Linked DNA regions of Aquitalea magnusonii. The protein of the gene in region 3 interacts with the protein of the main gene of each other region in a pairwise test. Links are inferred from orthologs where the notes say so. Each region holds a gene or a part of one and is shown on either strand. Other genes may lie near its edges.

Region 1 (10,255 bases), 2.2 Mb from region 3 along the record:
ACGCTGGCCCTGAAAAACGGCCGCTTTGCCAAGGTGGATCCGGGGGTGGCACGCCTGCTTGGCGTATTGAGCCTGCAGTCGCTGACGCGCCGGGTAAAACTGGATTTCACCGATGTATTCAGCGATGGCTTTGCCTTTGACTCCATCACCGGAGATGCACACATCAGCAAGGGCGTGTTTGTTTCTGATAATGTGCATATGAAAGGCCCGGCTGCGGATGTCTTCCTCCGTGGGCAGGTTAATCTGGCCAATGAAACCCAGGACGTACACATCAAGGTACAGCCGCATCTGGCCGAGAGTGTGGCCCTGGCGGCCGGTGCGGCCTTGCTCAACCCGGTAGTGGGCGTGGCTGCCCTGGCGGCACAGAAAGTATTGCAGGACCCGGTCGGCAAGATACTGTCGGTCGAATATGCACTGACCGGCTCGTTCGCCAATCCCAAGGTGGAGAAGCAGGGCATGGAACCTTTGAGAAACAGCAAGCGGATCATCACGCCATGAAACAGAAATTTATCGCTGCCGCCGTGCAAATGGTGTCCGGTACCGATGTTGCCGCCAACCTGGCCCGTGCCGCGGCACTGGTGGCCGAGGCAGCCGCCGGCGGTGCCGCCTTTGTGGTATTGCCGGAATACTTTTGCCTGATGGGCAGACAGGATGGCGATAAGGTCGCCATCTGCGAAGACGCCGGCCACGGCCCCTTGCAGAGCGCGCTGGCGGCCATGGCGCGCGACAACAAGGTATGGCTGGCGGCTGGCACCATTCCGCTGCGCAGCCCGCAGCCGGGCAAGGTATTCAACAGCACGCTGGTATTTGATCCGGATGGCGTGGTGCAGGCGCGCTACGACAAGATCCACCTGTTTGGCTATACCGGAAATGGTGAGCGCTATTGTGAGTCCGACAGCATTCTGGCCGGTAAGCAGCCGGTGAAGGTGGATATCGGTCTGGCGCAAGTAGCCTGCGGTATCTGTTACGATCTGCGCTTTCCCGAGCTGTTCCGCCAGCTTGCCCCGTTTGATGTGATGATTTTGCCGGCAGCCTTTACCGCCGCCACCGGCGAAGCGCACTGGGAAGTGCTGATGCGTGCCCGTGCCATTGAAAACCAATGCTTCGTGATTGCCTCCGGCCAGGGTGGTAGGCATGAAAATGGCCGCAAAACCCATGGTCAGTCCATGATCATCGACCCCTGGGGGCGCATTTTGGCGCAGCAGGCCAGTGGCGAAGGCGTGGTGCTGGCCGAGATTGACCCCGAATTGCTGCATTCGGTGCGCAGCGGCCTGCCGGCCCTGGCCCACCGCGTGCTCTGACAGAAAGACCCCCCCATGCAAGACGCTTTCACCATTGCCGATCAACTGCTGCTCTCGCCTTTTGGCGTTGACGAGTCCGTGATCGAAAAAACCTTTTCCCGCATGCGCCAGCACGCGGTGGACTATGCCGATCTTTACTTCCAGTACACCCGCAGCGAGGGCTGGAGTCTGGAAGAGGGCATCGTCAAGTCCGGCAGCTTCAGCATCGACCAGGGCGTGGGTGTGCGCGCCGTGGCTGGCGACAAGACAGCCTTTGCCTATTCCGACGATATCGGTGTGGATGCCATTACCCGTGCTGCCGACGCAGTGCGAGCCATCGGTCTGGCCGGTGGTGATGGCAGCGCCGGCCGCCAGTCGCCGCAGCGCGCGCGCGATCTTTATCCGGCCATCGATCCCTGTTACAGCCTGGAAGCTGCCGCCAAGGTGGCCCTGCTGGAAAAAGTGGAAAAGCTGGCCCGCGCCATGGACCCGCGCGTGATCCAGGTGATGGCCGGCGTGGCTTCGGAATACGATGTGGTGTATGTGGCGCGGCATGATGGCGTACGTGCGGCCGATGTGCGGCCGCTGGTGCGGCTGTCGGTACATGTGATTGCCGAACAGAATGGCCGCCGCGAGCAGGGCTCCGGCGGCGGCGGTGGCCGTTTCGACCTGACGCGCTTTGACGATGCACTGGTGGAAACCTATGTGCGTCAGGCGGTGGACCAGGCATTGATCAATCTGGAAGCCCGCCCGGCCCCCGCTGGCCAGATGACGGTGGTGCTGGGCTCCGGCTGGCCGGGTGTGCTGCTACATGAAGCCATCGGCCATGGCCTGGAAGGCGACTTCAACCGCAAGGGCACCTCGGCCTTCTCCGGCAAGCTGGGCCAGCGCGTGGCCGCTGCCGGGGTAACGGTGGTGGATGATGGCACGCTGGATGGCCGCCGCGGTTCGCTGGCTATCGACGATGAAGGCAACCAGACCAACCGCACCGTGCTGATTGAAGACGGTATTCTCAAGGGCTATATGCAGGATGCGATGAATGCCCGCCTGATGCAGGTGGCCCCCACCGGCAATGGCCGGCGCGAATCCTATGCCCATATCCCCATGCCACGCATGACCAATACCTATATGTTGGGCGGTCAGCATGATCCCAAGGAAATCATCGCCTCGGTCAAGGACGGCCTGTATGCCGCCAATTTCGGCGGTGGTCAGGTGGACATTACCAGCGGCAAGTTCGTCTTCTCCGCTTCGGAGGCCTGGCGCATCGAAGATGGCAAGCTGACCTATCCGGTAAAGGGGGCCACGCTGATTGGCAACGGCCCGGATGTGCTGGGTTATGTTTCCATGATCGGTAATGACATGGCGCTGGATCAGGGCGTTGGTGTCTGCGGCAAGGAAGGCCAGAGCGTGCCGGTGGGGGTGGGGCAGCCTACCTTGCGTATTGATGGCGGACTGACCGTTGGTGGTACCGGCGGCTGACAGGGTAGCTGGCATTCATGAAGCAAGCGAAGGCCGGCCTGGCACATGGCCAGTGGCTGTTGTTGCTGGCCGGGCTCTGCCTGCAGCACCGCGTGGCGGCACAGGACTTTACCGTTGCGGTGGAGGAGTCCGATAACCATCCTTTTGAGTATGTTCAGGGGGATGGCAAGACCCACGGCGGTTTTCATCTGGAAGTCATCGATGAGGTGACAGCCAGGCTGGGGTGGCATGTGGTGTACAAGCCCATGCCTTGGCAGCGCGCCCTGCGCAGCCTGCAGCTTGGACGAGTGGATGCGCTCAGCTATCTGGCCCGCACGCCGGAGCGCGACGCCTATGCGGTATTCCTGCCAGCGGCCATCCAGCACCGACAATATGCCGGCCTGTTTGTGCTGCGCGCCCAGCGCCAGCATTTTCCCGACAGCGCCCGTCCCTGCAGTTACGCCGCTTATCGCATGGCGGCGGCCAGCAACTATTTTTATGGCGCCATCGTGCAGCAGGCGATGCATGAGTGCTGGCAGATAGACATGACAGCCAGCTCCAAGGAAGAAGTGTTTGCCAAGCTGCTGGCCGGACGCATCGACATTGCCGTGGCCTACGGTACATCGCTGCAGTCGCTGGATATGCGCATGCCGGAGCTGCAATCCCAGGTGGTGGCGCTGCGTGAGCCGCGCTGGCTGATTGGTGACTTCTACCTCGGTTTCTCACGCAAAGCCATGTCGGCACAGCGCATTGATGCCTATGTCGCCGCACTTGGACGCTTCCGCAAAACCCCGGCTTATCAGCAACTGGTCAGCAAATACAATATGAAGTCCTTCCTGCCCTGAGCGGCAGGCAAGTCCTTGTCGTCCTTTCCGCTTGAAGGTGTGACCGGAGCGGATGGCGGTTGCAGGAGAAATCATGGTTCGGCTGGAAGATCTACATATCCTGCTGCACACCGCACAACTGGGCAGCCTGTCTGCCGCTGCTCGTGCGCTGGATATCAGTCCGGCGGTGGCCAGTGCCGCGCTCAAACGGCTGGAAAGCGAGCTGGGTACCCATCTGCTGGTGCGTTCCACCCGCAGCCTGCGGCTGACTGCCGATGGCGAGCGTTATCTGGAGCATGCCCGGACTGCGCTGGATGCCTTGCAAGCCGGCGCGCAGGCGCTGGCTGCCGGCCGCCAGACGCTGCAGGGGCAGCTCAGCCTGTCCATGCCCTCCGATATCGGCAGGCAATTGCTGCGTCCCTGGCTGGATGCCTTTCTGGCGGAGCATCCGGGCGTACGGCTGCAATTGCATATCAGCGACCGTCTGGCCGATTTGTACCGCATGCCGGTGGACGTGGCCCTGCGCTACGGCGTGCCGGAGGATTCCAGCCTGGTGGCCCTGCCCATGCTGCCGGATAATCGGCGGCTGCTGTGTGCCGCACCTTCCTACCTGGCAGCACATGGCTGGCCGCAACACCCTGAAGATCTCACCGCCCATGCCTGCCTGCGGCTGGTGCTGGGCGATGCCCTGCACGAACGCTGGCGTTTTGCCCGGCAAGGGGAGTGGACCACCGTTTTGGTTGGCGGGCGGTGCAATAGTGATGATGGCGAGATTGTGCGCCGCTGGGCGGTGGCCGGGCAGGGCATCGCCTACAAATCCAGGCTGGATGTGCTGGCCGATGTGCGCGCCGGCCGCCTGCTGCCCTTGCTGACCGAGTATCAGACCGAGCGTGCGCCGCTGTATCTGGTCTGCCCCCACCGCATGATGCTATCGCCGCTGGTGGTGCGCCTGCGCGAATTCCTGCAGTTGCGCCTGCAACAATATGTGGCGGGCAGCGAACCGGTGCCAGATCAGGACTGAGCCGGCACCCGGACGCTCAACCCTGGGTACTGAGCAGGCTGCCCACCGAGCTGGTGTAGCTGTTGCTCTGGCTGTGCTGCAGGTTTTGCAACAGCGCGCTCAGGAAAGATTGCAGATTGGCCGAGGTGCTGCTGCCGCTTGCACTACTGTCGCTGCTGCCATTGGCCTGCTGGACGCTGCTGAGCAGATTGTTGAAATCGCTTTGCAGGGTGCTCAGCGTGCCGGAGCTGCTGGACAGTTGCTGGATCAGGCTTTGCAACTGGCTTTCGGCATTGCCGTAGGCCGTGCTGCTGTCACTGCTGCTATCCGCCGTACTGGTTGACTTCAGCGCTGCAAACAGGTCATGCAGGAAGGTGTGCATGGCCTGCATCGGGTTTTGCGTGCTGCTGCTGGTCAGGCTGCTGTCGCTGTCGTCGTCATCATCCGGTGGCGGCGGAGGTGGTTGTACTGCGGCTGTGCCGGCATTGCTGCCGCTACTGTTTGCCGTGCTGCTGCTGGACGACGGTGGTTGCAAGGAGATGCCCAACTGGCTTAGTGCCTGCTCCACGCTTTGCATGAAGGCATCGTTGCTGCCGCGGTGCTTACCGTGGTGGCGTACTTCGCTGCCCGTACTTGTTGTGCTGGCCTGGCTGCTGCCCAGCAGGCTGCCATAAACCGAAGTGCTGCTGCTGATTCCTGAAATGCTCATGATGATGGCTCCTGATACGCGCTGGTGAGCGGTGCGCTGTTGCCATCGATGCGGCGCATGACGGCAGGCGTGCTGCTGCAGCAAGGCAAGTTCCAGGCCAGTGTGTGACGGTGAAAATGTAAAAACCTGTTAGGAAGTGTTAGCGTTTGTCGCCTGTCGCGGCAAAAACGCCATGCTCTGCTAAGGTGTCGCCTGTCGTGGATTTCCGGCAGTTGGCAGCGATGGAAAAAATTGCCGCTGCCAGCAGGCACTTGCCGCCGGAAAATTGTAAATATTGATTGCAGACAAGGGCTTGTCACGGTTGATGGCCGGTCTGCAGGCAAATTTTGCCGTTGCGTCAGAAGGTAGCCGCCATCAATGAGAGAGGGACCCGGGGCAAGCGGGCAGGCGGCTACCGTTTGCCATGATGCGTGGGTCGCCGGTTAAAAACGGTTAGCGGGCGGTAAAGCACTATAAATCAGTGTAAATGCCAGTAAAACTTCACCCGCAGCCGGCCGTGATGTGGATCATGTCTGCCGACAGCCTCCCAGGAGAGGGGGGAATGCGATAAATCAGGATGGAAAATGCGAATACTGCTGGTTGATGACGATATTGAATTGGCCGACATGCTGGGCAGCTACCTGGAGCGAGAGTCCTGCCTGGTTCAGAAAGTAAGCGATGGCACCAGCGCCGTGGTGCAGGCACTGTCCGGTCAGTTCGACCTGATGGTGCTGGATGTCATGATGCCCGGACTGAGCGGGGTGGAAGTGCTGCGGCGGGTGCGGGAGCACAGCATGTTGCCGGTGCTGATGCTGACTGCGCGTGGTGATGACACTGACCGTGTGCTGGGACTGGAGCTGGGTGCCGATGACTATGTGCCCAAGCCCTGCACCCCGCGCGAGCTGCTGGCGCGCATCCGCGCCATCCTGCGTCGCACCGGCAATCAGCCGCAGCCGGCGCACGAAACCGATGTGCTGCGCGAGGGGCCGCTCACCATGTGGCCGGGCGAGCGTCGTGCCCAATGGGGCGAACAGACGCTGGAGCTGACCAGTACCGAATACAGCCTGCTGGAACTGCTGGTGCGCCATGCCGGCCAGCCGGTTGGCAAGGACGTGCTGTCCAAGCAGGCGCTGGGCCGTCCGCTGGCGCGTTTTGACCGCAGTGTGGATGTACACATGAGCAGCATCCGGCAAAAGCTGTCGCGCGTGGCACCGGGCCGCATCTGCATTCAGACCGTGGTGCGACGCGGTTATCAGTTCATCAAGGCCTGATATGGGACGCTTGTTCTGGAAGCTGTTTCTCATCTTGTGGCTGGCGCAAATCAGCACCGTGGTCGGGGTGGGGGCGTTTTTCTGGATCAAGCACCGTAGCGATACCGCCGCCGCCATCGAAGAGCACCATCCGATGGATGGCACGGTACTGGATCTGGCCGCTTCCCTGCTGCGCTATGAAGGGCCTGCCGCCTTGCGCAAGCAACTGGCCGGCATGCAGCCGCATGGTCGCAATTATCTGTATGTGCTGGACGACCAGGGGCATGACCTGCTGGGGCGCTCGGTACCGGTACTGGACCACTTCGGTCCCCGTCCCCGGCGTGAGGTCAGCCTGCCGGATGGCAGACATTACCGCTTGGTATTGTTACCGCCAGGGCCGCCGGGCATGCCGGGCGGTCCGGGACGCGGCGGGCCGGAAGATCCGGGGCCGATTCCCCTGATTCCAGTGCTTGCCGCCCTGCTGGCAAGCCTGCTGTTTGGTGCCATCCTGGCGCGCTATCTGTCCAAACCCATCCATCTGATGAGCGAGGCATTCCAATCCGTGGCCAAGGGCCAGATGGACATCAATCTTGCCGACAAGATAGGCGGGCGGCGTGATGAGCTGGCTGATCTGGGACGTGATTTCGACAGTCTGGCGCAAAGGCTGAAGCAGTTGATCGTGGGGCAGCGCCGCCTGTTTCACGATGTGTCACACGAGCTGCGCTCGCCCTTGGCCCGGCTGAATGCTGCGGTGGATCTGGCACGGCAGCAGCCTGATCGTCTGGATGAATGGCTGGAGCGTATCGAGCGTGAATCCGGCCGCATGGATGCGCTGGTGGGCGAGGTGCTGGCGCTGGCCAGGCTGGATGCCGAGAGCGCCCAGCATCCGCCGGAGCGTCTGGCAATCGATGTATTGCTGGAAGAGTTGGTGCCGGATGCCGAATTCGAGGCACAGGCCAATGATTGCAGCATCGTGCTGCTGCAGACCGATATGGCGGAAGTGATGATGCAGCCGGAACTGCTGTCGCGTGCGCTGGAAAACGTGGTACGCAATGCCATTCACCATACCCGCAAGGGCAGTGCGGTGTCGCTGGCAGTGGTGCGCGGCGCAGCCGAAGTCAGCATTGAAGTGTGTGACTGCGGCCCCGGTGTGCCGGAACATGAACTCGAAACCATCTTCGAGCCTTTCTTCCGTAGCGAACAGAACAATCAGCCAGGCGGCTACGGGCTGGGTCTGGCGATGGCGCATCGCATCGTGCAGACCCATCATGGCCGTATCAAGGCGGCCAATCTGCCGCAGGGTGGGCTGCGTGTCAGCATCACCCTGCCGCTGGCCTAGGCGCTAGCCCTTGGAGCGCAGACCGCCGGAACTCCCCAGTTCGCTTAGCAAACGGCTGGTAGTCTGGCCGCTCAGGCGGAAAGGGTCCAGCACCGGGCTGGAAGAATGCCGCAGCAGCAGTGCGGCATTTTTCTTGTCCAGCGGTGCCTGCGCCATCGACCAGCAGGCAAACTCGCGCTGATCGACTTCCGCATAAGTCAGCAAGGTGACGTCGCGGTGACGGCTGTCACGGCAAATGGCCTGATACAGCGCATTCACCTCGGTCCGTCCACCTTCCAGTGCCTGCACAAACACGCCATCCCCGTAGCACAGTACACCGGTGATGCCGCGTTCGGGATTGTGCTGGTGGGCTGCATCCAGAATCTGCTTCACCAGTTCGCTGGTGATGGGGGTGGTGCTGCGGCTGGCATAAATCAGGCGAACAAGCATCTCAGTTTCCTTTGTGCAGCAGCGACAGGAATTCCCGGCGCAGGTTGGCGTCGCGCAGGAAGGAGCCGCGCATTACGCTGTTGGTCATCTTGGAGTTACTGTCTTTCACCCCGCGCCAGTGCATGCAGAAATGATCGGCCTCCATGACGATGGCCAGGCCGTCCGGCTGCAATTTGTCCATCAGCAGGTCGGCAATCTGCATGACTGCTTCTTCCTGGATTTGCGGGCGGGTCATCACCCAGTCAATCAGGCGGGCGTACTTGGACAGGCCGATCAGATTGGAGTGCTCATTGGGCATCACCCCCACCCACACCCGGCCCATGATGGGGCAGAGGTGGTGGGAGCAGGCGCTGCGTACCGTGATCGGCCCCACAATCATCAGCTCGTTCAGCTGCTCGATATTGGGAAATTCGGTATTGGGCGGGCTGGCAACATAACGGCCACGAAACACTTCGCGCACGAACATCTTGGCGACACGCCGCGCGGTATCCTGCGTGTTGTGGTCGTTGACGGTATCGATGACCAGGCTTTCCAGCACCCCCTGCATCTTGGCTGCCACTTCCTGTTGCAGCAAATCCAGCTCATCGCCTTCGATGAAGTCGGCAATATTGTCATTGGCGTGAAAGCGCACGCCGGCATTCTGAAGACGGTAGCGTATGCGCGAAGAAACGCTTTCTGTCGGCGTGGCGTTGTTATCCGTTTTGCTCATGGTGGGCTTGGGCCTTTATCTTCGATGGACTGGTGTGATCCCGGCAAAGGCAGTTGCCCATGGGGAATCGCCCTGCCAGCCGCTGTTTATCCGTGACGTGTATAGCAAGCGACAGCTGAGGACTGCCGCTGGAATTCCTGTTCTGCATGGTAATGCGCCGCAAGGGCCGGGAAAAGGAAAACCGGAATCGACACTGTCAGATGGTGACAGCGGCGCAGGCTTTCAAGACGGTGGCGCAGTTTTCTGCTGCCGGTACAAACAGGGCTGGCCGGATGCTTCCAGCACATCGATGCAGGGCTGGCGCTTGCTCTTGATGTGTAGTGCGCGGCAGGCATAGGGAAAGCGCGCATCATGGCTGATGTGGTAATGGCGGCAAGCCAGGCAGCCGGGGCGCGGGGCAGTGGATTGTCCGGTAGCAGGCATGGTGTGGCCAGGAGGAATGGAAACTGTGCTGATTGTGCCTGTCGGGGCGGTGTATGTGAATATTTGTTTTAAATGCTGATGTCGGCTGTCATTTTTGGTATAAAGCTGAATTGCATCCCGCGAAGTTGGCTATCTCTGCCGGCAAGGCGGCGTGACCGGCTGCTCAAGCCGGTATTGATACTGATCATGACTATCGACCCCGTACTGGTTTTGGCTCCGATCTTTCTCACCACCGAATTGCTGAGTCTGGCGCTGTGCATGGCGCTGGCTTCGCTGCGGCGCAGCGGCCTGCCCGGCGCACGGGAGTGGCTGCTGGCCAATGTTGCGGTAGTGATCTATCTGCCCTTGCTGGGTTTGCGCGGGCTGATTCCCGACAGTATTTCCATTGTTGTGGCCAATGGCATCCTGGCGCTGTCTGTCGCCTTGTATTATGCCGGCTGTGCCTATTTCCTGGGCCAGCCAGCGCGCTGGAACTGGCTGCTGGGCGGTGCGCTGCTGCAGGTGCTGGCCGTCACTTACTGGCGCTACGGCAATGACAGCTTGCCCATGCGTGTGATGGCCATTTCTGCCTACAGTGCAGCGGTGTGTACGGCAACTGCCTACTTGATGCTGAAACATTACCGTGGCCGGCGCAGCAGCGTTCATTACCGCTTGCTTACGGTACTGGCCTGTGTCTTTGCCCTGACCCAACTGGTGCGCAGCGTCTATTTCTACACACTACACCCCGCGCCCACCAATATCATGCTGGCCAGTGGCTGGAACATCATGCTGCTGTGTCTGGGGGCGGCCATCATGCCCGCCTTGTCCATGGCGGCGGTGCTGATGCTGCACGAATCGCTGCAAACCGAGGCGGAG
Region 2 (10,710 bases), 4.4 Mb from region 3 along the record:
ATCATGGCGGACAGCGGCTGGCTGTACTGTGCGGCGATCGCGGCTGGCGTGTGCGCCTGCACCCAGCCCAGCAGCTCACGCGCCAGGGCATTGGCGCTGTCGTAATAACGGCGGGCATCATCGGCCAACGACGGCGGCACGCGGCCCCAGGGGTAGATGTGGAAGTATTCCTTGATGTCCTTCAGGCTGGCACCCTTGGCCGTTTCCGAAATGTCGGGGGAAAAATAACCGTCCTGCTTCTCCACGGAAAAGGCGTAATCGTGTTTTTGCGGACTGTTGAAGAAGGCCAACCAGTCAGCATAGATTTTTTCCACCAGTTGCTGGTCGATGGGGTGATTCACCAGCACGCCAAAACCGGTTTCGTGCAGGGAACGGGTAAATTGCGCGGCAGCATCGGCGGCGCGGTAGTCGACAACGCGGACGTTCATGCGAGGGAATCCTTACGGAAGGTGGCCGTCAGGCAAGATCGGGACGGACCACGGCGGCGGATTCTACCCCTGCCGTCGCAGCAGGCAAAGCGCCACGGTGGAATCTCAGGGCAAGGCCACCCATGGCGGGCCGGCTGGTTGCGGGGTCAGCACCACCGCACCCGCTTCGGCCAGCATGGCCAGCCGCCAGAACAGGTAGCTGTCCGGCACCAAGGCGCTGCGGTGCTGCCCCATGATGCCGCCCACCAGACGCACCGCTGCCTGTGCGCCATCACGGCGCAAGGCCTCCAGCAAGGCGGCGTCGAAACAATCGGCCGGCTGCTGCTGTAGCTGGCCGTGGTGCAGTTCGCGCCAGCCGGCGGCGGCCTGCTGCCAGTGCTCCCATTCGGCGGCAAGGCGCTGGCGCTCTGCCGGCTCGACTGGCCGGGAACTGCCGATCAACTGCTGTATTTCCTGCTGGCCGCACATGCCCATGGCGATATGGCCATTGTGCTGGATTGCCACCTTGCCACTGGCCTCTACCAACGACAGCGGCTGACTGGCGTGGGCGTGGGCGCACACCATGGCCAGCAGCAAGCGGTCATGCGCGCCATTGCCCAGCCACAGGCAAAGCGGCTGGCGCTGGACAAACACGCGGAACAACTGCTTGCGACAGTGCCAGTAGTCCTTGAGAAAGGCTTCGTCGATGTCCGGCAGCCAGCGCATGGACCACCAGATGCGGTTCCACCACGCCACCCGCGCCTGCGGGTCGATGGCATCGGCATCGGCCAGCGGGCCATGGGCGAAGTCTTCCACCACCTCCAGCACCTCATCGCCCGGCAGCAGGGTGCGCAAGGCCTGGGCGGCTGAAGGGCCGGTCAGCAGGTGCACGGTGGGCTGGGTCACACGCGCTGGTCCATGTCGAGGGCCGGCATGGCACCTTCCACCGTTTGCGCCACCACGCGGGCCGGCACGCCCGCCACCGTGGCATGCGGCGGCACGTCTTCCAGCACCACGCTGCCGGCACCCACCTTGGCACAGTCGCCCACGCGGATATTGCCCAGCACGGCGGCACCGGCACCCAGCATCACGCCATCGCCGATCTTGGGGTGACGATCGCCCCGGTCCTTGCCGGAGCCGCCCAGCGTCACGCCGTGCAGGATGGAAACATTATTGCCGATGACCGCGGTTTCACCGACGACCAGTCCGGTGCCGTGGTCCAGCATCACCCCCTGGCCGATACGCGCTGCCGGATGAATGTCGGCACCGGTGACTTCCGAAATGCGGTTCTGCAAGAACAGCGCCAGGGTCTTGCGCTGCTGTTGCCACAGCCAGTGGGTGATGCGCTGGCTTTGCAGCGCATGGAAGCCCTTGAAGTACAGCAAGGGCGTGGAATAGCTGTCACAGGCCGGGTCGCGCTCGAAACAGGCGCGGATGTCGGCCCGTGCCGAGGCACTGATGGCCGGGTCGGATGCCAGCGCCTCGCGGAACAGTTCCATCAGTGCGCGCGCGTCCATCACCGGGCTGGCCAGCTTGCTGGACAAGTGAAAGGCCAGCACGTCTTCCAGCGTGCTGTGCCGCAAAACCGTCATGTGCAGGAAGCTGGCCAGCATCGGTTCGTCACGCGCGGCCTGCTCGGCTTCCTGCAGAATGGCGAGCCACAGGGCGTCGCCGGAATCTTGCTTCATGCTTGTTACTCCATTACCACGCGGCCCGGACCATGCCGGGCCGGTGCTTACAACAGGACCACGTCAAACTGTTCCTGGGTATAGGTGGATTCCACCGACAGCGAAATCGGCTTGCCGATGAAGTCCACCAGCATGGCCAGGCTTTGCGATTCCTCGTCGAGGAACATGTCGATCACCGGCTGTGCCGCCAGGATGCGATAGCCCTTGGCATCGAACTGGCGCGCCTCGCGCACGATTTCGCGCTGCACCTCGTAACACACGGTCTGGGCGGTCTTGATTTCGCCACGGCCCTGGCAGGTGGGGCAGGGTTCGCACAACACATGCGCCAGGCTCTCGCGGGTGCGCTTGCGGGTGATTTCCACCAGCCCCAGGCTGGTGAAGCCGTTGAGGGTGACGCGGGTACGGTCGCGCGCCAGTGCCTTGGCCACTTCGCTCAGTACCGCAGTCTGGTGTTCTTCATTGTCCATGTCGATGAAATCGACAATGATGATGCCGCCCAGATTACGCAGCCGTAGCTGGCGGGCAATGGCCTGGGTGGCTTCCAGATTGGTCTTGAAGATGGTTTCGTCAAAATTGCGGTTGCCGACAAAGCCGCCGGTGTTGACATCGATGGTGGTCATCGCTTCGGTCTGGTCGATGATCAGGTAGCCGCCAAACTTCAGGTTCACCCGCCGCGACAATGCCTTGTCGATTTCCGCCTCGATGGAAAACAGCTCGAACAGTGGCCGTTCGCCCGAATAGCGCTCGATCTTGCGCACGGCGGACTGCACGTATTGCTCGGCAAATTCCACCATGCGGCTGTAGTTTTCAGTCGAGTCGACAATCACGTGCTCGGTGGTGTCGCTCACCATGTCGCGCAGCACGCGCACCGCCAGCGGCAGGTCTTCGTACAGCAGGCTTTGCGCCGGCAGGTGCTGCGATTTGTGGCGGATGTCGGCCCACAGCTTGGACAGGTATTCGATGTCAGCCTGCAGCTCGGTATCGGTGGCGGTTTCCGCGCTGGTGCGGATGATGTAGCCACGCGGCGTGCTGGGCGGCAGCAGCTTTTCCAGCCGCGCCTTCAGGCTGTGGCGTTCCGACTCGCTCTCGATCTTTTGCGAGATGCCGATGTGTTCTTCCTGCGGCAGATGCACCAGGAAACGCCCGGCCAGCGAGATTTGCGTGGACAGCCGCGCACCCTTGGTGCCGATCGGGTCCTTGATCACCTGTACCAGCACGGTCTGGCCTTCGAACAGCATTTTCTCAATGCGCTGCGGCTCGGTGGGATGCTGACGCTGTTCCAGCACATCGGCGATATGCAGGAAAGCCGCCCGTTCCAGGCCGATTTCGATGAAGGCGCTCTGCATGCCGGGCAGCACGCGCTTGACCTGGCCCAGATAGATATTGCCGACAATACCGCGGCTGGCGGCGCGTTCCACGTGCAGCTCCTGCACGATGGAGTCCTCCAGCACCGCCACGCGGGTTTCCTGCGGGGTGATGTTGACGAGGATTTGTTCCTTGGGGCGCTGGATGTCGCGCGGCAGCGGAATGGACTGATGCAGCATGGTCTTACCTCCGCTCAAGGGAATGAGTGGCCGAACAGGCCCAGCAGTTCGGCAGTTTCAAACATCGGCAGGCCCATCACGCCGGTATAGCTGCCGGCGATATGGTCGATGAACACCGCGGCCAGGCCCTGGATGCCATAAGCACCGGCCTTGTCAAACGGCTCACCGCTGTCGATATAGCGCTGGATGTCGCTGTCGCTCAGCACACGGAAATGCACTTCGGTGATGCTGGTGCGCAGTTCGACCCGCTCATCCTGCCGCACGGCCACGCTGGTGACCACCTGATGGCTGCGGCCGGAAAACGCCCGCAGCATGCGTGCGGCGTCGGCGGCATCGGCCGGCTTGCCAAAGATTTCCCCCTCCAGCACCACGGTGGTGTCGGCCGACAGCAGCGGGCGCGACGGCAGTCCGCAGTTCTGCACCACGGCCCAACCGGCAGCCGCTTTTTCGCGTGCCAGGCGCTCGGTATAGGCGACGGCGTTTTCACCGGGCAGTACCGATTCGTCGATGTCGGCGTGGATGCGTTCCAGATGCACGCCCAGCTGTTCCAGCAGTTCGCGACGACGCGGGCTGCCGGATGCCAGGTAAATACGGGTATCGCTTGGGGTCATGATGTTGTCGCTGCCATTGTTATCAATATTTATGAGCTGCAAGGGTAGCAGAGCGGCCCCTGGCCCACCATCTGCTGCACTGCAAAAGGTGCCCGGCTACGTAGCTGCACCTACGCAAAACGCCCTGCGACAAGGCAGGGCGTTTGCTGGTTCATGGCATGGTCAGACCTTGGTCAGACTCAGGCCAGACGGCCGTGGCACTGCTTGTATTTTTTACCGCTGCCGCAGGGACAAGGGTCGTTGCGGCTCACGCGCAGGCCTTGCTCGGCCAGCGCTTCGGGCGACAGCGGGTTGTCTTCATCGTCGTTCTCGCCCAGCGAAGAGCCCGGCTCGGCATGCTGCATTTCGTAGTCGCCATGCTGATGCGGCTCGACTGCGTCCACATCTTCCTGACCGCGAATCTGCACCGTCATCAGCACGTTTACCACGCTGCGCTTGATGCGCTCCAGCATGTCGGCAAACAGCTCAAACGCTTCGCGCTTGTATTCCTGCTTCGGGTTCTTCTGCGCATAGCCGCGCAGGTGAATGCCCTGACGCAGATGGTCCATGGCGGCCAGATGTTCGCGCCAGTGGGTATCCAGCATTTGCAGTACCAGGCTGCGTTCAAACTGGCGCATCACTTGCTCGCCAGCCAGATCCACCTTGGCCTGATAGGCATCGGCAGCCTGCTGGATGATGCGGGCCTTGATGTCCGGAATGTCCAGTGTGGATTCGGCCTTGATCCAGTCGGCCACCGGGGCGGCCAGCTGGAATTCGGCTTCCAGGGTTTTCTCCAGGCCCACCAGGTCCCACTGCTCTTCCATGGATTCCGGCGGCAGGTGCAGGTCGACCAGGTCGGACAGCACACCTTCACGCATGTTGATCACCACGGCGCTGACGTCTTCATCCTGCAGGATGTCGTTGCGCTGCTGGTAGATCACCTTGCGCTGGTCATTGGCCACGTCATCGTATTCCAGCAATTGCTTGCGGATGTCGAAGTTGCGGCCTTCCACCTTGCGCTGGGCGTTTTCGATGGAACGCGATACCCACGGGTGTTCGATGGCTTCGCCGTCCGGCATTTTCAGGCGGTCCATGATGGCGGCCACGCGGTCGGAGGCAAAAATGCGCAGCAGCGGGTCTTCCAGGCTCAGGTAGAAGCGGGAGGAACCCGGATCGCCCTGACGGCCGGAACGGCCACGCAACTGGTTGTCGATACGGCGCGATTCATGACGCTCGGTACCGATGATGTGCAGGCCGCCTGCGGCCAGCACCGCGTCGTGACGCAGCTTCCACTCGGCGCGGATGGCTTCGATGCGGGCGTTCTGCTCGTCTTCAGACAGGCTGTCGTCCTTCTGTACCGCGCGGATTTCCGGTTCCGGATTGCCACCCAGCACGATGTCGGTACCACGACCGGCCATATTGGTGGCCACGGTGATCACGCCCGGACGACCGGCCTGCACCACGATGTCGGCTTCACGCGCATGTTCCTTGGCGTTCAGCACATTGTGCGGCAGCTTGGCCTGCTTGAGCAGCTCGGCAATCAGCTCGGAGTTTTCGATGCTGGTGGTACCCACCAGCACCGGCTGGCCACGCTCGTGGCAGTCCTTGATGTCGGCCAGGATGGCGTCGTACTTCTCGCGGGAAGAACGATATACCTTGTCCTGCGCGTCCTTGCGCTGCATCGGACGGTTGGTGGGGATCACCACCGTTTCCAGGCCGTAGATGCTCTGGAATTCGTAGGCTTCAGTGTCGGCGGTGCCGGTCATGCCGGACAGCTTGCCGTACAGGCGGAAGTAGTTCTGGAAGGTAATGGACGCCAGGGTCTGGTTTTCGCGGTTGATTTCCACGCCTTCCTTGGCTTCCACCGCCTGGTGCAGGCCTTCGGACCAACGACGGCCTGCCATCAGGCGGCCGGTGAATTCATCCACGATCACCACTTCACCATCCTGCACCACGTAGTGCTGGTCCAGATGGAAGAGCGAATGGGCGCGCAAGGCGGCCATCAGGTGGTGCATCAGGGTGATGTTGGTGGCGGAATACAGGCTGTCGCCTTCCTTCAGCATGCCCAGTTGTACCAGGATGTCTTCGCAGTGTTCGTGACCGGCTTCGGACAACAGCACGCTATGGGCTTTTTCATCCACCCAGTAGTCACCCTCGCCGTCCTCGGTTTCCTGGCGCTTGAGCAGCGGCGGTACCGCGTTCATGCGCTGGTACATGTCGATATTGTCTTCGGCCGGGCCGGAGATGATCAGCGGGGTACGCGCTTCGTCAATCAGGATGGAGTCCACTTCGTCGACCACGGCAAAGGCCAGCTTGCGCTGCACCTTCTCGCCGGTGGTGAACACCATGTTGTCGCGCAGGTAGTCAAAACCGAATTCGTTATTGGTGCCGTAAGTGATGTCGCAGGCATAGGCGGCTTGCTTGTCATCATGCGCCATCTGCGACAGGTTCACGCCCACGGTCAGGCCGAGGAAGTTGTACAGGCGGCCCATGATGCCGGCGTCACGGCTGGCCAGGTAGTCGTTGACGGTGATGACATGCACGCCGTTGCCGGTCAGTGCATTCAGGTATACCGGCAGGGTGCCCACCAGGGTTTTACCTTCACCGGTACGCATTTCGGCAATCTTGCCATGGTGCAGCACCATGCCGCCGATCAGCTGCACATCGAAGTGGCGCATGCCCAGCACGCGGCGCGAGGCCTCGCGGCAGACGGCAAAGGCCTCCGGCAGGATACTGTCCAGCGTTGCGCCCTCAGCGAGGCGCTTTTTGAACTCGGCGGTTTTTCCCGCCAAAGCCTCGTCGGACAGCGCTTTCATGCCATCTTCGAGGGCATTGATGCGCGCCACTTCCTGACGATACTGCTTCAGCAGACGGTCGTTGCGGCTGCCAAATACTTTCTTGAGTAGCGAGGAAATCATGTATTCCAATCCAGAGGCCCGGACGGGCCGACAAAACAAAATAGGCGAAAGTGTAGCACATCCGCGAGACTAGGTTATGGGGGCGAGCTTGCGCTGAATCAAGCCATGGCAGCCAAATTTGTCGCCAGCGCACAGCACGCATGGCAAGCTGCCATGCGTGCCGCCACCAGGCAAGCGGGCCGGTGCCGGCAGCCGCCACCACGGCAAATTGCCTATGCAGCCAGTGCTGGCATTAATTACTTGCAAATCGCGAGCTTGCGGGTATTTTTCAGCAAATGATGTCGTTACATAATCCATACAAAAAACTGTCAGATTTCATCAAAATTTGATGTTTGCCTTGTTATCATTCGTGCGCGTTTGCAGAGCCAGTTTGATGTTTGCCCACGGCCCGCCGTGACATAACAAAAGATGGTGCTCATCTGATGAAGAAGCGGAACGGGGCCTGCACTGTTCCGCCAGGTTAACCACACCAATCGGAGAGGCCTGATGACTAGCGTTATCCGTCCGTTTATTCCCGCCACCGCCCGTCGGCTGCTGCCCAATCGCTGGGATCTGATCGCTTTCCCGCTGATTTTGGGTTTTCTATTGTTTGCCACCACCGGTATCCAAGGTACCTGGGCCCCGATCAGCGCCCTGCAGACCGAACCCATCTCGCTGGATGCGGCCAATCTGCCCGAGTACGCCTTGCGTACCACCTTGCGCATGCTGGCCGCCATGCTGGCCTCCATCGTGTTCACCCTGCTTTACGGCACGCTGGCGGCCAAGAGCCGCCGCGCCGGCCAATTGCTGGTGCCCATTCTGGACATCCTGCAATCGGTGCCGGTGCTTGGCTACATCTCCTTTACCGTCACCTTTTTCCTGGCCTTGTTTCCCGGCCGGGTGCTGGGCGCTGAATTTGCCGCCATTTTTGCGATTTTCACCTCGCAGGCCTGGAATATGACTTTCAGCTTCTATCAGTCGCTGCGCACCGTGCCCAACGACCTGAAAGAAGTGTCGCAAAACCTGCGCCTGTCCGGCTGGCAGAAGTTCTGGAAACTGGAAGTGCCGTTCTCCATGCCGGGCATGATCTGGAACATGATGATGTCCATGTCCGGCGGCTGGTTCTTCGTGGTGGCCTCCGAAGCCATCACCGTGGGCGACAAGACCGTCACCCTGCCTGGCGTGGGTTCCTATCTGGCCATGGCCATTGCGCAGAAAAACCTGGCGGCAGTGGGCTGGGTGATTCTCACCATGACCGTGGTCATCATCATTTACGACCAGTTCCTGTTCCGCCCGCTGGTGGCCTGGGCCGACAAGTTCCGCCTGGAAGACACCATGTCGCAGGCGGCACCGGAATCCTGGGTGCTGAACCTGATCCAGCGCACCCGCGTCATCCAGCAGATCCTGCGTCCCTTTGGCAAGCTGCTGAAAAAGCTGGCGCGGCTGCGGCTGAACATCAGTCTGCCGCGCTTCATCGACAGCCCGGCGGAAGCCAGCGTTACACGCGGGCTGGACCTGCTGTGGGGGGCATGCATCACCCTGCTGGTGGCTTATGTCTGCTGGCGGCTGTACAGCTTCATCAGCAGTGAGGTGGGGCTGGGTGAAACCTTCAAGGTGATTGGCCTGGGCTTCATCACCCTGATCCGTGTCACCCTGCTGATTGCGCTGGCCTCCGTCATCTGGGTGCCGCTGGGGGTGCTGATCGGCCTGCGTCCGCGCCTGGCCGAGATGATCCAGCCGGTGGCGCAGTTCCTGGCCGCCTTCCCGGCCAACCTGCTGTTTCCGGTGTTCGTGGTGTTCATCGTCCACTTCAAGCTGAACCCGGACATCTGGCTGTCGCCGCTGATTGTGCTGGGCACCCAGTGGTACATCCTGTTCAATGTGGTGGCCGGTGCCAGCGCCTTCCCCAATGACTTCCGCGAAGCAGCCACCAATTTCCACATCAAGGGTTGGCAATGGTGGCGGCAGGTGATGCTGCCGGGCATTTTCCCCTACTACATCACCGGAGCCATCACCGCTTCCGGCGGCGCATGGAATGCCAGCATCGTGTCGGAAATGGTGTCCTGGGGCGATGACAAGCTGGCCGCCCACGGCCTGGGCGCGTATATCGCCCAGATGACCGCTGCCGGCGACTTTCCCAAGATTCTGCTTGGCATCTGCGTGATGTCACTGTTTGTCGTTTTGTTCAACCGTCTGCTGTGGCGTCCGCTGTATGCCATTGCTGAAAACAAGCTCCGTCTCAACTGAGCAGGGGGAAAATCATGCACAACGAAACCACAACCCTGCGGCAGGAAATCTTTTCCCTCAAGCATGTCGACAAGGGCTATCACAAGGGTGGCGAAGACGATATCCAGGTGCTGGACGACGTCAACCTCACCTTGCATGAAGGCGAAATCGTCGGCCTCTTGGGCCGTTCCGGCTCGGGCAAGTCCACCCTGCTGCGCATCATCGCCGGGCTGATTCAGGCCAGCAGTGGCGAAGTGAACTACTGTGGCCAGCCGCTGACCGGTCCGGCCGAAGGCGTGGCCATGGTGTTCCAGACCTTTGCCCTGTTCCCCTGGCTGACCGTGCTGCAAAACGTGGAAGCCGGGCTGGAAGCGCTGGGCGTGGAGCCCAAGGAACGCCGCCGCCGCGCGCTGGCCGCCATCGACCTGATCGGCCTGGACGGCTTTGAAAACGCCTATCCGCGCGAATTGTCCGGCGGCATGCGCCAACGCGTGGGCTTTGCCCGCGGCCTGGTGGTCAACCCCACCCTGCTGCTGATGGATGAACCATTCTCGGCGCTGGACGTGCTGACGGCGGAAACCCTGCGTACCGACCTGCTGGACTTGTGGAACCAGAAACAACTGCCGATCAAGTCCATCCTCATCGTTACCCACAACATCGAGGAAGCGGTGTTCATGTGCGACCGCATCATGGTGCTGTCGTCCAATCCGGGCCGTGTAGTCGCGGAAATCAAGGTGCCGTTTGCCCATCCGCGCAACCGGCTGGACCCGGCCTTCCGCAAGATGGTGGATGACATCTACGCGCTGATGACCCAGCGCCGCAGCGCCGACACCCTGCACAAGGTGCAGCTGGAAATCGGCAGCCCGCTGACTGAAGTGTCCACCAACCTGATGGCCGGCCTGATGGAAGCGCTGGCCGCCGCACCGTACAACGGCCGCGCCGACCTGCCGGAAATCGGCAGCAAGCTGCTGCTGGAAGTGGACGACCTGTTCCCGGTGGCCGAAACACTGGAGCACCTGGGTTTTGTCGAGCTGCGCGATGGCGATATCGAATTGACCGCTGCCGGCAAATTGTTTGCCGACTACGGCACGCAGGAGCGCAAAGTGCTGTTTGCCGAGCATCTGCTGCGCCACATCCCGCTGGCGGCGCGCATCCGTCGCGTGCTGCAGGAGCGTCCGGGCCAGCGCGCACCACGGCTGCGCTTTGAACAGGAACTGGAAGACTCGCTCAGCGACAGCGCGGCCGAGGAGACACTGGATACGGTGATCAGCTGGGGCCGTTATGCCGAGATCTTCTCTTATAACGACCACAGCGAAACCTTCAGCCTGGAAGACGTGGAAGGCGGGCAGTAAACAAGC
Region 3 (10,395 bases):
GCCTTCTTCCTCCAGCCATTGGCAGAAGGCGGCCACCAGCTCATCGCCCACCAGTGACTGCGGCACGGCCCATGAGTAACCGCGTACAGATATTTCCGGCCCATCCAGTGGTGCCACCAGCTTGCCGCTGGCCAGTTCGCTTTCAATCACCGGCAATGCGCCCAGAGTGACGCCCAGTCCGTCCACCGCCCCCTGCAAGGCCAGATAGTAATGATCAAAATGCTGGTCTGCGGCCGATTGCAGGCCGGGCACGCCGGCTGCCGCCAGCCAGCGCGACCAGGCAACCGGTCGGGTTTCCGAATGCAGCAGGGTGTGGGCGGCCAGATCGGCTGGCTGGCGGATGGGCTGACGCGCCAGCAAGGCCGGGCTGCACACCGGAATTTCCCGCTCGGTCAGAAAAGCGTGCGATACAAAACCATGCCAGTGATCCTTGCCACGCCGGATGGCAATGTCGAAGTCGGCATTCTGGTTGTTGATGCTGGCGTCCGAGGTTGCCAGGCGCAGTTCCACCCCGGGATAGCGCAATTGAAAGCGTGTAAGCCTGGGCAATAGCCAGTGCATGGCCAGCGTCGGGGTGACATTGATGTTGAGTCGCCGCCCCTGTTTGCGCGCAATCAGTTTTTCCGTGGCACCCGCAATGCCATCCAGCGCCGCCTGGATGGCGGGCAGATAGGATTGCCCGGCAGCCGACAAGCGTACCCGACGGCCATGACGTTCAAACAGGGCCACTCCCAGCCAGTCCTCCAACTGTTGTATCTGGCGGCTGATGGCACCATGCGTCACATAAAGCGTCTGGGCAGCCGCACTGAAGCTGCCTTGCCGGGCTGCGGATTCAAAGGCTTTCAGTGCATTGAGCGGTGGGAGTCTACGATTCATGCTGGTGAGTCTAGCGCACAAGCAATGCCATAAAAACTCGTTTGTTGTGTACACCGGAGCACGCTAGCCTTGCCATATGAATCCCACACTCAATATTCCCAACCGGCGGCAGTTGTTCATCGGCTTTTTCAGCATTGGCCTGAGCGGCTTTGGCGGTGTGTTGCCGTTGGCCCATCGCATGCTGGTGCAACAGCGGCGCTGGCTCTCCGAAGAAGAATTTACCGAACTGCTGGGCCTGGGCCAGATTCTGCCTGGCCCCAATATCGTCAATATGTCGATTGCCATCGGCGCGCGTTTTCATGGTGTGGCCGGTGCCTGGCTGGCCGTGGCCGGTTTGATGTTGGCACCGCTGGTCATCGTACTGGGCATGGCGGTGCTGTATGACCACTACCGTAATCTGCCCGATGTGCAAGGCACGCTGCATGGATTGGCGTCTGCGGCGGCAGGCTTGCTGCTGGCCATGGTGCTGCGCATGGGGGAGAAGATTGAACGGCATCCCTTGGCCTTGCTGATGGCCATGCTGACCTTCATCGCCGTCGGCATCTTGCGCTGGCCCTTGCTGCCGGTGCTGTTGCTGCTTGGCCCGGTTTCGATATGGCTGGCCCGCCGTCGCCAGCGGCAAGGAGGGGAGGCATGTTGATCCTGCTATCCTTGCTGGCCAGTTTTTCCCTGTTCTCGCTGATGGCGGTGGGCGGGGCGGTTACCTTGATTCCGGAAATGCACTACTACGTGGTGGAAAGCCATCACTGGATGACGGGCCAGGAATTTGCCGCCCTGTTTGCCATCGCTCAGGCCGCGCCTGGCCCCAATGTGCTGGTGGTCAGCCTGATCGGCTGGAAGGTGGCCGGACTGGCCGGTGCCTTGGTGGCTACGGTGGGCATGTGCGGGCCATCGTCCCTGCTGTGTTATTACGTGGCCCGGCTGTGGCAGCGCTTTCATGCCTCGCCCTGGCGGCGTGCCATCGAGCGCGGGCTGGCACCGCTCACCATCGGCCTGGTGGCCGGCAGTGCCATGCTGATGAGCGAGGCGGCCAACCAGCATCCGGCAGGCTGGCTGCTATGTGCGGCAACAACGCTGCTGGCGTGGCGCACGCGCATCAATCCGCTGTGGCTGCTGGCGGGCGGCGCGCTGCTGGGCTTGAGCGGCTGGCTTTGATTCGCTCTGGCGCGGCGGGCGTCACATGCATTTCATGCAAAGCCCGCAGACTGTGGCGCGAACCCGGCAGCCGGAGCCCTGATGTCTCTTCCCCGCCTTCCCTTGCGCACCAATATGCTGCTGTTGCTGCTGGCCTTGCGGCTGTGGCTGGTAGAACTGGTGGCCGTGCCTTTGGCCATGGCCTGGCTGCACCCGGCCTATGGCTTGCTGTTGCTGGCGGCACTGCTGCTGATTCCCTTGCGCTGGCAACTGCTGCATGAGGCTGCCCATGGTCGGCTGCTCCCCTCCCGGCGCTATAACCGGCTGGCCGGGCGCTTGCTGGCGATCAGCCTGGGCCTGCCGTTTGATGTGTGGCGGCAGGCGCATCTGCTGCACCACCGTTACAGCCGCACCACACTATGCCGGGTAGAGGTTTATGAGCCAGGAGCGGAACCCGCCCGCCAACGCCAGTTACTGCTGTGCCTGCGTCTGTGTGGTGGCGCTTATGTGCTGGCCTGGGCTGGCAGTCTCTTGCTGCTGAGCTATCCTGCGGCCGCACATTGGTCCTGGCTGCAGCAGCGGGTGCCGTTGTGGCCACGCTTGTGCCGGCGCGTGCAAGCCAGTGGCCGGCAAGGGACGGCGCGCATGGATGGCGTGCTGGCCTGCCTGTTACCGCTCCTGTCCTTGCTGGTGTACGGCCAGCATCACTGGATGTTGTGCTTGGCCTGGTGGCTGCGCGCGGTGCTGATTTCCCTCACCGACCATGTCTGCTTTGCCGGCCAGCCACTGGGCTGTGCGCGGCAGGCGGCCAATCTGGCACTGCCGCGCTGGCTGGGCCTGTGTCTGCTCAACAGCCACTTGCGCGGTGTGCATCAGCGCTGGCCCCAACTGGGCTGGCAGGCCTTGCCGCAGCATTTTGCCGCGGCCGGCCTGTGCTGGGATGGGGGATTTATCCGCCAGATGTTTGTCGGACAATGGCGTGTCCTGCCGGCGACCAGTCTGCCGGTAATACCCCTGCGCAGGGCAGGGATGGGTATAATGCCGGCTGACTTTAATCATTCCAGGCTCGCAAGCCGATACCGACATGACCCAGCTCAAGAATGACACCTTCCTGCGTGCGCTCCTGAAGGAGCCGGTTGAATACACACCCATCTGGATGATGCGCCAGGCCGGCCGCTATCTGCCGGAATACCGCGCCACCCGCGCCCGTGCCGGCAGCTTCATGGGCCTGTGTACCAGCCCTGATTTTGCTACCGAAGTCACCCTGCAGCCGCTGGATCGTTTTCCGCTGGATGCCGCTATCTTGTTTTCCGACATCCTCACCGTGCCGGATGCCATGGGCCTGGGCCTGTACTTTGCCGAGGGCGAAGGCCCCAAGTTTGAACGCCCGCTGCGCGATGAAAGCGCCATCCGCGCCTTGCAGGTGCCGGTGCTGGACAAGCTGCAGTATGTATTCGATGCCGTGGCCAGCATCCGCAAGGCGCTGGATGGACGTGTGCCGCTGATCGGTTTTTCCGGCAGCCCCTTCACCCTGGCCTGCTACATGATAGAAGGTGGCGGTTCGGACGACTTCCGTCACGTCAAGGCCATGCTGTACAGCCGTCCTGAGCTGCTGCACCACATCCTGGCGGTCAATGCCCAGACGGTGACCGACTACCTGAATGCCCAGATCGATGCCGGGGCGCAGGCGGTACAGATCTTCGATACCTGGGGTGGTGCGCTCAGTCACGCCGCCTACCGGGAATTCTCGCTGGCCTATATGCAACGCATCGTGGCCGGTCTTAAGCGTGAGGTCGATGGCCGCCGTGTGCCGGTGATTGTCTTCACCAAGAATGGTGGGCAGTGGCTGGAAGACATCGCGGCCATCGGTGCGGATTGTGTCGGTCTGGACTGGACTACGGACATCGGCCAGGCGCGTGCCCGTGTGGGGGACAAGGTGGCGCTGCAAGGCAATTTCGACCCGAATGCCCTGTTTGGCTCTCCCGCAGCCATCGAGGCGGAAGCCGGCCGCATTCTGGCGGCTTATGGCCAGGGCTCAGGACATGTGTTCAACCTGGGCCATGGCATTTCCCAGCACGCCGATCCGGCCCACGCCGCCGCGCTGGTTGAGGCGGTGCATCGCCTGTCGCGTCAGTATCATCAGTAAGTCATTTGGACAGGCCGGGGGCAAGCCCCGGTCTGTTTGTCATTTGCAAGGATAAAACTGTTTATTCCTGCCTTATTTCAAATTGATTTAACGTTGCCGCCGGTTTTTTCCTGCTCATCCTGCTGTGACAGGGTGGGGTATCGTGCTGCCATGGGCGTGCTTTTGCATGCGGCTTTGCAGAAATCTTCCTTACTGTCAAAGTGGGTGTTGACAGCAGTGGAGACTGGTGTTCTCAGAGTTATGCACATCGGGAACCTCCTCTGCTCTGCCTTGTCAAGCCCGGTGAGCAAAATTAGTGCAGTGTTTGCAAGTTATTGAAAATAAACGGAATATTTTTCTGATTAATTTTTGTGCAATCTAGTGGAAATGCTGATTTAATGGCCTTTCCATGCCGGGATGCAGAGTTGTTCACAAAGATATCCACAGCTTCTGTGCATAGATGGCGCAAAGCCTTGTCGGAACTGGGTTTGGTGTAAAGGGAATATTTACCGTGGCTTCTCAGAGAGTTCAGGTGGTGGTCGATCTGCCCCTGTTTGGCGCATTTACCTACCTGTCTCATTTTGATGTCATACCCGGCCAGCGGGTGGCGGTTCCCTTTGGCACACGGCAGTTGTGTGGCGTGGTTGTCACTGGCATACCCCCGGAGGGTTTGCCGGAAACGCAGCTAAAGGAAGTTGCGCAGGTATTTGATGCGCTGCCACCCTTGCCGGCGGATTTTCTTGCCATGGTGAACTTCGCCGCCGCGTACTATCACTTTCCACTGGGCCAGACCCTGTTTACCGCCCTCCCTACCGGCTTGCGTGAAGCCCGCGACATCATTCCACCGGATGAGCGCCCCTTTGCCCTGACGGCCAAGGGCGAAGCCGAAGCGCCGCCGGCGCGGCAGCGTGCCCGGCTGGCCTTGTGGCAGGCACTGGGGGATGGCGCACTGACCCAGGCACAGGCCCGCCAAGTGACGCCACAGGCCGGCAAGATACTTGCCGATTGGCTGGCCGAGGAACGCATCAGGCGGGTTAGCCCGGAGCGCGTGCCGCTGGAGCTGGGACCTGCACCACACCTGAATGATGACCAGCAAGCAGCGCTGAGCGCGCTCACCGCCCAGCCCTCAGGCTTCCAGAGCTGGCTGCTGCATGGCATCACCGGCAGCGGCAAAACCGAGGTTTATCTGCAGCGCATTGCGCCCAGTCTGGCTGCCGGTCAACAAGTGCTGGTGCTGGTGCCGGAAATTAATCTGACCCCGCAATTGGTGGAGCGCTTCATCCAGCGCTTTCCCGCCAGCCGGATTGCCGTGCAGCACAGCCAGTTGGCCGACGGAGAGCGCCTGCGCAACTGGCTGGATGCCTGGCAGGGGCGGGCGGATATTGTCATCGGTACCCGCCTGTCCGTTTTCACACCCATGCCGCGCCTGGGGCTGATCGTGGTGGATGAAGAGCATGATGGCTCGTTCAAACAGCAGGATGGGCTGCGCTACCACGCCAGGGATCTGGCCATCTGGCGCGCCCGGCAGGCCGGCATTCCCATCATCCTGGGCAGTGCCACGCCCAGCCTGGAAACCGTGGCCAATGTCGAGGCCGGACGCTACCGCAAGCTGACGCTAAGCCAGCGCGCCCATGGCGCCGCACGGCTGCCGACGGTGCGGCTGGTGGACACCCGCCGCGCCAAGTTGACGGAAGGCTTGTCCGATGCGGTGATCAAGGCGCTGGCCAGTCGGCTGGAACGCGGTGAAATGAGCCTGGTATTCATCAATCGGCGCGGTTTTGCGCCGGTGCTGGCCTGCACCGATTGCGGCTGGACCAGCGGCTGTCCACGCTGTTCCACTAGGCTGGTGTTGCACCTGATGGAGCGCAAGCTGCGCTGTCACCATTGCGGCTGGGAAGAAGCGGTACCGCATGCCTGCCCGGAGTGTGGCGCGCCGGATATCAAGCCGCTGGGTGAGGGTACGCAGCGGCTGGAGTCGGCGCTGGGCAGGCTGTTTCCCAGCGCCCGCATCCTGCGCATCGACCGCGATACCACGCAGCGCAAACAAGCATGGGATGAAATCTACCGCCAGGTCCATGCCGGTGAAGTCGACATGCTGGTCGGCACCCAGATGCTGGCCAAGGGGCATGATTTTGGTACCCTGTCGCTGGTGACAGTGCTGAATGCCGATGGCGGGCTGTACTCGGCCGATTATCGTGCATCCGAGCGGCTGTTTGCCCAGCTCACCCAGGTGGCAGGCCGTGCTGGCCGTGCCGATGCGCCGGGTGAGGTCCTGGTGCAGACCCAATGGCCGGACCATCCGCTGTATCAGGCCCTGGTGGCGCATGATTTTGACGGTTTTGCTGCCAGCTTGCTGCAGGAGCGCCGCCTGGCCGCCTTTCCACCCGCCGTCTACCAGGCCCTGCTGCGTGCCGATGCCACTGAGCTGGCACAGGCCAACGCCTTCCTCACCCAGGTGCGCGCACAAGTGCAGCCACTGGCGGAGGAGGTGCTGATTTCCGGTCCGGCACCCGCGCTGATGGTACGGCTGGCCAATCGTGAACGCGCCCAACTGGTGCTGGAATCACCCAGTCGTCAGGCCCTGCATCGTTTTCTTGATCAATTACCCCCTTTGCTGGATGCCCTGGCGCGTCAGCATGGGCGCGGTTTGCGCTGGTCGCTGGATGTGGACCCGCAGGAGATGTAATGAAGTCTGTAGTTGCATGTATTGCCGGCTGCCTGAGCGCAGTTTCTCTCTCGGCCATGGCGCTGGATCTGCATGGTTTGCGGGCCGACGAAGTTGCCATCTGGGCCGCGCCGGTGGAAGGCGGGGCCGAACTGGCCAGCCTGCGTGCCGATGCCGCAGTCAATCCGGCCTCCACCATGAAGCTGATCACCAGTTGGGTGGCACTCAACAGACTCAAGCCCGGCTATCGCTGGACCACCCGGCTGGTATCGGCAGCGGCGGTGGAAAACGGCGTACTCAAGGGGGATCTGGTCTGGGTGGGGGCCGGCGACCCGCGCTTTGGCATGGCCGATCTGCAAACCCTGCTGCACAGCCTGCGCCTGCGCGGCATCCGGCAGATAGAAGGCAGGCTGCTGCTGGACAAGAGCGCTTTTAGCAGCATAGGCACGGCAGACAATTTTGGCGGGGACGAAGGCAAGTCCTTTACCGTGGAGCCGGATACCCACCTTACCGGACTGAAAGTAGCCTGGCTGCGCTTTTTCAATGATGGCAACGGTGTGCGCGTGGCGCTGGATCCGCCACTGGCAGGTGTCCGGCTGCAAGCCAGCCTGGGCAATGGCGGCGACACCGCCAGCACCTGCCCGGATGTGCGCCAATGGGTACATATCCGCCAGCAAGGCAGCCAGATTGAAGTCAGTGGCAAGCTGCCCGCCGCCTGTGATGGCAGCCAGGCTTATGTGAATGTGCTGGATCAGAATGACTTTGCCGCGCAAAGCTTTGCCGCCCTGTGGAGCGAACTGGGTGGCAGCGGCCCGCAAGGCATGGCGCTGGGCCGCGCACCGGCGGGGGCGCGCACCCTGGCGCAGTTCCAGTCCGAGCCGCTTAGCGTGGCACTGAACGATATCAACAAGTACAGCAATAACACCATGGCGCGCACCGTCTACCTCACGCTGGGGCGAGAAGACGGCAGCAGTGGCGACACCCCGGCCGATGCGCAGCATGCCGTGCGCCGTTTACTGGCCGAGCAGCATATTTCCGACGAGGCGCTGGTGCTGGAAAACGGCTGCGGCCTGTCCCGCCGCGAGCGGGTGTCGGCACGGCTGCTCGGGCAGGTACTGCTCAATGCCGCCCGCGGCCCTTATGGCAATGAATTGCTGGCCACCCTGCCGCTGGCCAGTGAGGATGGCACACTCAAGCGCCGCTTTGCCGCAACCGGTCCGCGGCTGCGGATGAAAACCGGCACACTCAAGGACGTGAAGGCACTGGCCGGCTACTGGCAGGCCGCCGATGGACGCCGGCTGGCCATCGTGGCCATCGTCAACAGCCCGCGCGCGCTGGCCATGGGGCCGGCGCTGGATGGCATTGTTGCCGACCTGATCCGCCGCTTTGACCGCAGCGTGCCAGACAACAGCGCGAACACAGTGCCTGACGCTATAATGCAACCCTGAACCCACCACGCATCAACAGGTTTTTCATGAAACACGTCACCATGTATACCACCGCAGTCTGCCCTTACTGCATCCGCGCCAAACAACTGCTGGCCAGCAAGGGAGTAAGCGATATCGAGGAAATCCGCATCGATCTGGACCCGGAAGCCCGTGACCGGATGATGAGCAGCACCGGCCGCCGCACCGTGCCGCAAATCTATATCGGCGACACCCATGTCGGTGGTTGCGACGATCTGGTTGCTCTTAACCAGGCTGGCAAGCTCGAAGTGCTGCTGGCTGATTGATCGGCATCAAGCCGCATCTGCCAAGCTGTTTAATCCACCTGCCCCCCACTGGCAGCACGCCGTGCTTTCATGCGATGATGCGTGCTTGATTTCCTGACTAACCGGCCGTTGTCTGACGGCCAAGTGCGAGACAAGACATGAGCGAACAACAAGAGCTGCAACCGGTATTTTCCATCGAAAAAATCTATGTAAAAGATCTGTCCCTGGAAGTGCCGAACGCTCCCCAGGTGTATCTGGAAGCGGCCCAGCCGGAAATCGACATGCAACTGGCCAGCGAAGGCAAGCAGATTGACGATGGCTTCTTCGAAGTGGCCCTCACCGTGACCGTGACTGCCAAGCTGCCGGAAAAAACCATGTTCCTGTGCGAAGTGACCGAAGCTGGCATCTTCCGCATCGAAAACGTACCGACCGAAGACATCGAACCTATCCTGGGTGTTGCCTGCCCGAACATCCTGTTCCCGTATGCGCGCGAAACCGTGTCCAACCTGGTAAACCGTGCCGGCTTCCCGCCGGTGCTGCTGTCGCCGATCAACTTCGAAGCGCTGTACATGCAGCAGCGTGCTCAGCAAGCCGAAGCCGGCAACGCCTGATGCTGCGCCGCCTCGTCGCTGTCACTGCCATGCTGGCCGGGCTGTACGCCCTGCCGGCACAGGCTCTGGAGTTCCGTTCGGTCAAGGAAACCGGCGTGGCGCTGTACGAGGCGCCTGCGCTGAGTGCCAAAAAGCTGTTCGTGGTCAGCCGTTATTATCCGGTTGAAGTCCTGTCCAGCCAGAAGGAATGGTCCCGCGTGCGCGATGCCACTGGCGGCATCGCCTGGATTCCGCATGCAGCCCTTTCCAGCCAACGCTGGCTGCTGGTGACTGCAGACCAGGCGGTGGTGCGTGACAGCCCCGCTGCCGATGGCAAACCCGTGTTCTCGGTTGCCCGTGATGGCGTACTGCAATGGCAGGAAGCACCGAAGGATGGCTGGGTACGCATCAAGCATCGTGATGGCAGTACCGGCTTTGCCCGCATCAGCGACCTGTGGGGTTTGTAAACCATGAAACTGGCGATACTGGGAAGCGGTGCCTGGGGTAGCGCACTGGCATTGGCCTTTGCCCGTCACCATGATGTCAGCCTGTGGGGACGTGATGCCGCATTGATGGCTGAACTGGCTGCCGAGCGCGTCAATCGCCGCTATCTGCCCGACTGCCCCTTTCCCGATTCCATCACCCTGACTGCCGAGTTGCCGCGTGCCATCCAGGGGGCGGAACTCATCCTGATCGTCACCCCGATTGCCGGTTTGCGCCCCACGCTGCGGGCGCTGACTGCGCTGTCATCCGAACTGCCGCCCATCTTGTGGGCCTGCAAGGGATTCGAAGCAGGTTCCAGCCTGTTACCGCATCAGGTGGTGGCCGAAGAATTGCCGCCAGACCACCCCTGCGGCGTGCTGTCCGGTCCCAGCTTTGCCCGTGAGGTGGCCGAGGGCCTGCCTGCCGCTGTCACCATTGCGGCAGATGATGGCGAATTTGCCCGCCGTATCGCCCGCGAATTGCACAGCCCGCTGCTGCGCCTGTATGCCAATGATGATCTGGTGGGAGTGGAAGTCGGCGGGGCGGTCAAGAACGTGATGGCCATTGCCACCGGTGTGGCCGATGGCCTTGGTTTCGGCATGAATGCCCGTGCTGCGCTGATTACCCGTGGGCTGGCGGAAATCACCCGCCTGGCCAGCGCGCTGGGTGCCAGTCAGCAGACCATGATGGGACTGGCCGGCATGGGAGATCTGATTCTGACCTGCACCGGTGCCTTGTCGCGTAACCGTCAGGTGGGGCTGAAGCTGGCAGAAGGCAAATCACTGGACGTGATCTTGGCCGAGCTGGGCCA

The links.
Region 1: the proteins of secB (region 3) and DLM_RS11485 interact in binary tests that used the Escherichia coli proteins (3 or more experiments, as listed by UniProt). The link is inferred for Aquitalea magnusonii from one-to-one orthologs.
Region 2: the proteins of secB (region 3) and secA interact in binary tests that used the Escherichia coli proteins (3 or more experiments, as listed by UniProt). The link is inferred for Aquitalea magnusonii from one-to-one orthologs.

The regions. Positions count from the first base shown.
Region 1 is NZ_AP018823.1:2,400,371-2,410,625, reverse strand. What follows is about bases 4,892-7,677. They hold DLM_RS11485 (response regulator transcription factor), read left to right. Parts: upstream 4,892-5,834; coding sequence 5,835-6,521; downstream 6,522-7,677. Other genes in these bases: DLM_RS11480 (HAMP domain-containing sensor histidine kinase), read left to right, coding at 6,523-7,677; DLM_RS11490 (cellulose 1,4-beta-cellobiosidase), read right to left, coding at 4,892-5,271. In the rest of the region: DLM_RS11515 (YhdP family protein), read left to right, coding at 1-498; DLM_RS11510 (carbon-nitrogen hydrolase family protein), read left to right, coding at 495-1,301; metalloprotease TldD, read left to right, coding at 1,317-2,759; DLM_RS11500 (substrate-binding periplasmic protein), read left to right, coding at 2,777-3,583; DLM_RS11495 (LysR family transcriptional regulator), read left to right, coding at 3,657-4,583; more of DLM_RS11490, read right to left, coding at 4,600-4,891; more of DLM_RS11480, read left to right, coding at 7,678-7,839; DLM_RS11475 (BLUF domain-containing protein), read right to left, coding at 7,843-8,268; folE (GTP cyclohydrolase I), read right to left, coding at 8,270-8,977; DLM_RS11465 (hypothetical protein), read right to left, coding at 9,200-9,400; DLM_RS11460 (sensor domain-containing diguanylate cyclase), read left to right, coding at 9,587-10,255. UniProt on the Escherichia coli protein: Response regulator member of the two-component regulatory system CpxA/CpxR which responds to envelope stress response by activating expression of downstream genes including cpxP, degP, dsbA and ppiA.
Region 2 is NZ_AP018823.1:4,549,376-4,560,085, reverse strand. The notes cover bases 4,230-7,470. They hold secA (preprotein translocase subunit SecA), read right to left. Parts: upstream 7,148-7,470; coding sequence 4,430-7,147; downstream 4,230-4,429. Other genes in these bases: DLM_RS21355 (Maf family protein), read right to left, coding at 4,230-4,250. In the rest of the region: DLM_RS21375 (isopenicillin N synthase family dioxygenase), read right to left, coding at 1-428; DLM_RS21370 (DUF3658 domain-containing protein), read right to left, coding at 534-1,313; cysE (serine O-acetyltransferase), read right to left, coding at 1,310-2,095; rng (ribonuclease G), read right to left, coding at 2,143-3,639; more of DLM_RS21355, read right to left, coding at 3,654-4,229; DLM_RS21345 (ABC transporter permease), read left to right, coding at 7,634-9,373; DLM_RS21340 (AAA-associated domain-containing protein), read left to right, coding at 9,388-10,704. UniProt on the Escherichia coli protein: Required for protein export, interacts with the SecYEG preprotein conducting channel.
Region 3 is NZ_AP018823.1:150,653-161,047, forward strand. What follows is about bases 7,470-10,395. They hold secB (protein-export chaperone SecB), read left to right. Parts: upstream 7,470-8,669; coding sequence 8,670-9,122; downstream 9,123-10,395. Other genes in these bases: dacB (D-alanyl-D-alanine carboxypeptidase/D-alanyl-D-alanine-endopeptidase), read left to right, coding at 7,470-8,248; grxC (glutaredoxin 3), read left to right, coding at 8,275-8,532; DLM_RS00795 (SH3 domain-containing protein), read left to right, coding at 9,122-9,568; DLM_RS00800 (NAD(P)H-dependent glycerol-3-phosphate dehydrogenase), read left to right, coding at 9,572-10,395. In the rest of the region: transcriptional regulator GcvA, read right to left, coding at 1-876; DLM_RS00755 (chromate transporter), read left to right, coding at 953-1,516; DLM_RS00760 (chromate transporter), read left to right, coding at 1,510-2,031; DLM_RS00765 (fatty acid desaturase), read left to right, coding at 2,113-3,114; hemE (uroporphyrinogen decarboxylase), read left to right, coding at 3,095-4,156; DLM_RS00775 (primosomal protein N'), read left to right, coding at 4,647-6,821; more of dacB, read left to right, coding at 6,821-7,469. UniProt on the Escherichia coli protein: One of the proteins required for the normal export of some preproteins out of the cell cytoplasm. It is a molecular chaperone that binds to a subset of precursor proteins, maintaining them in a translocation-competent state.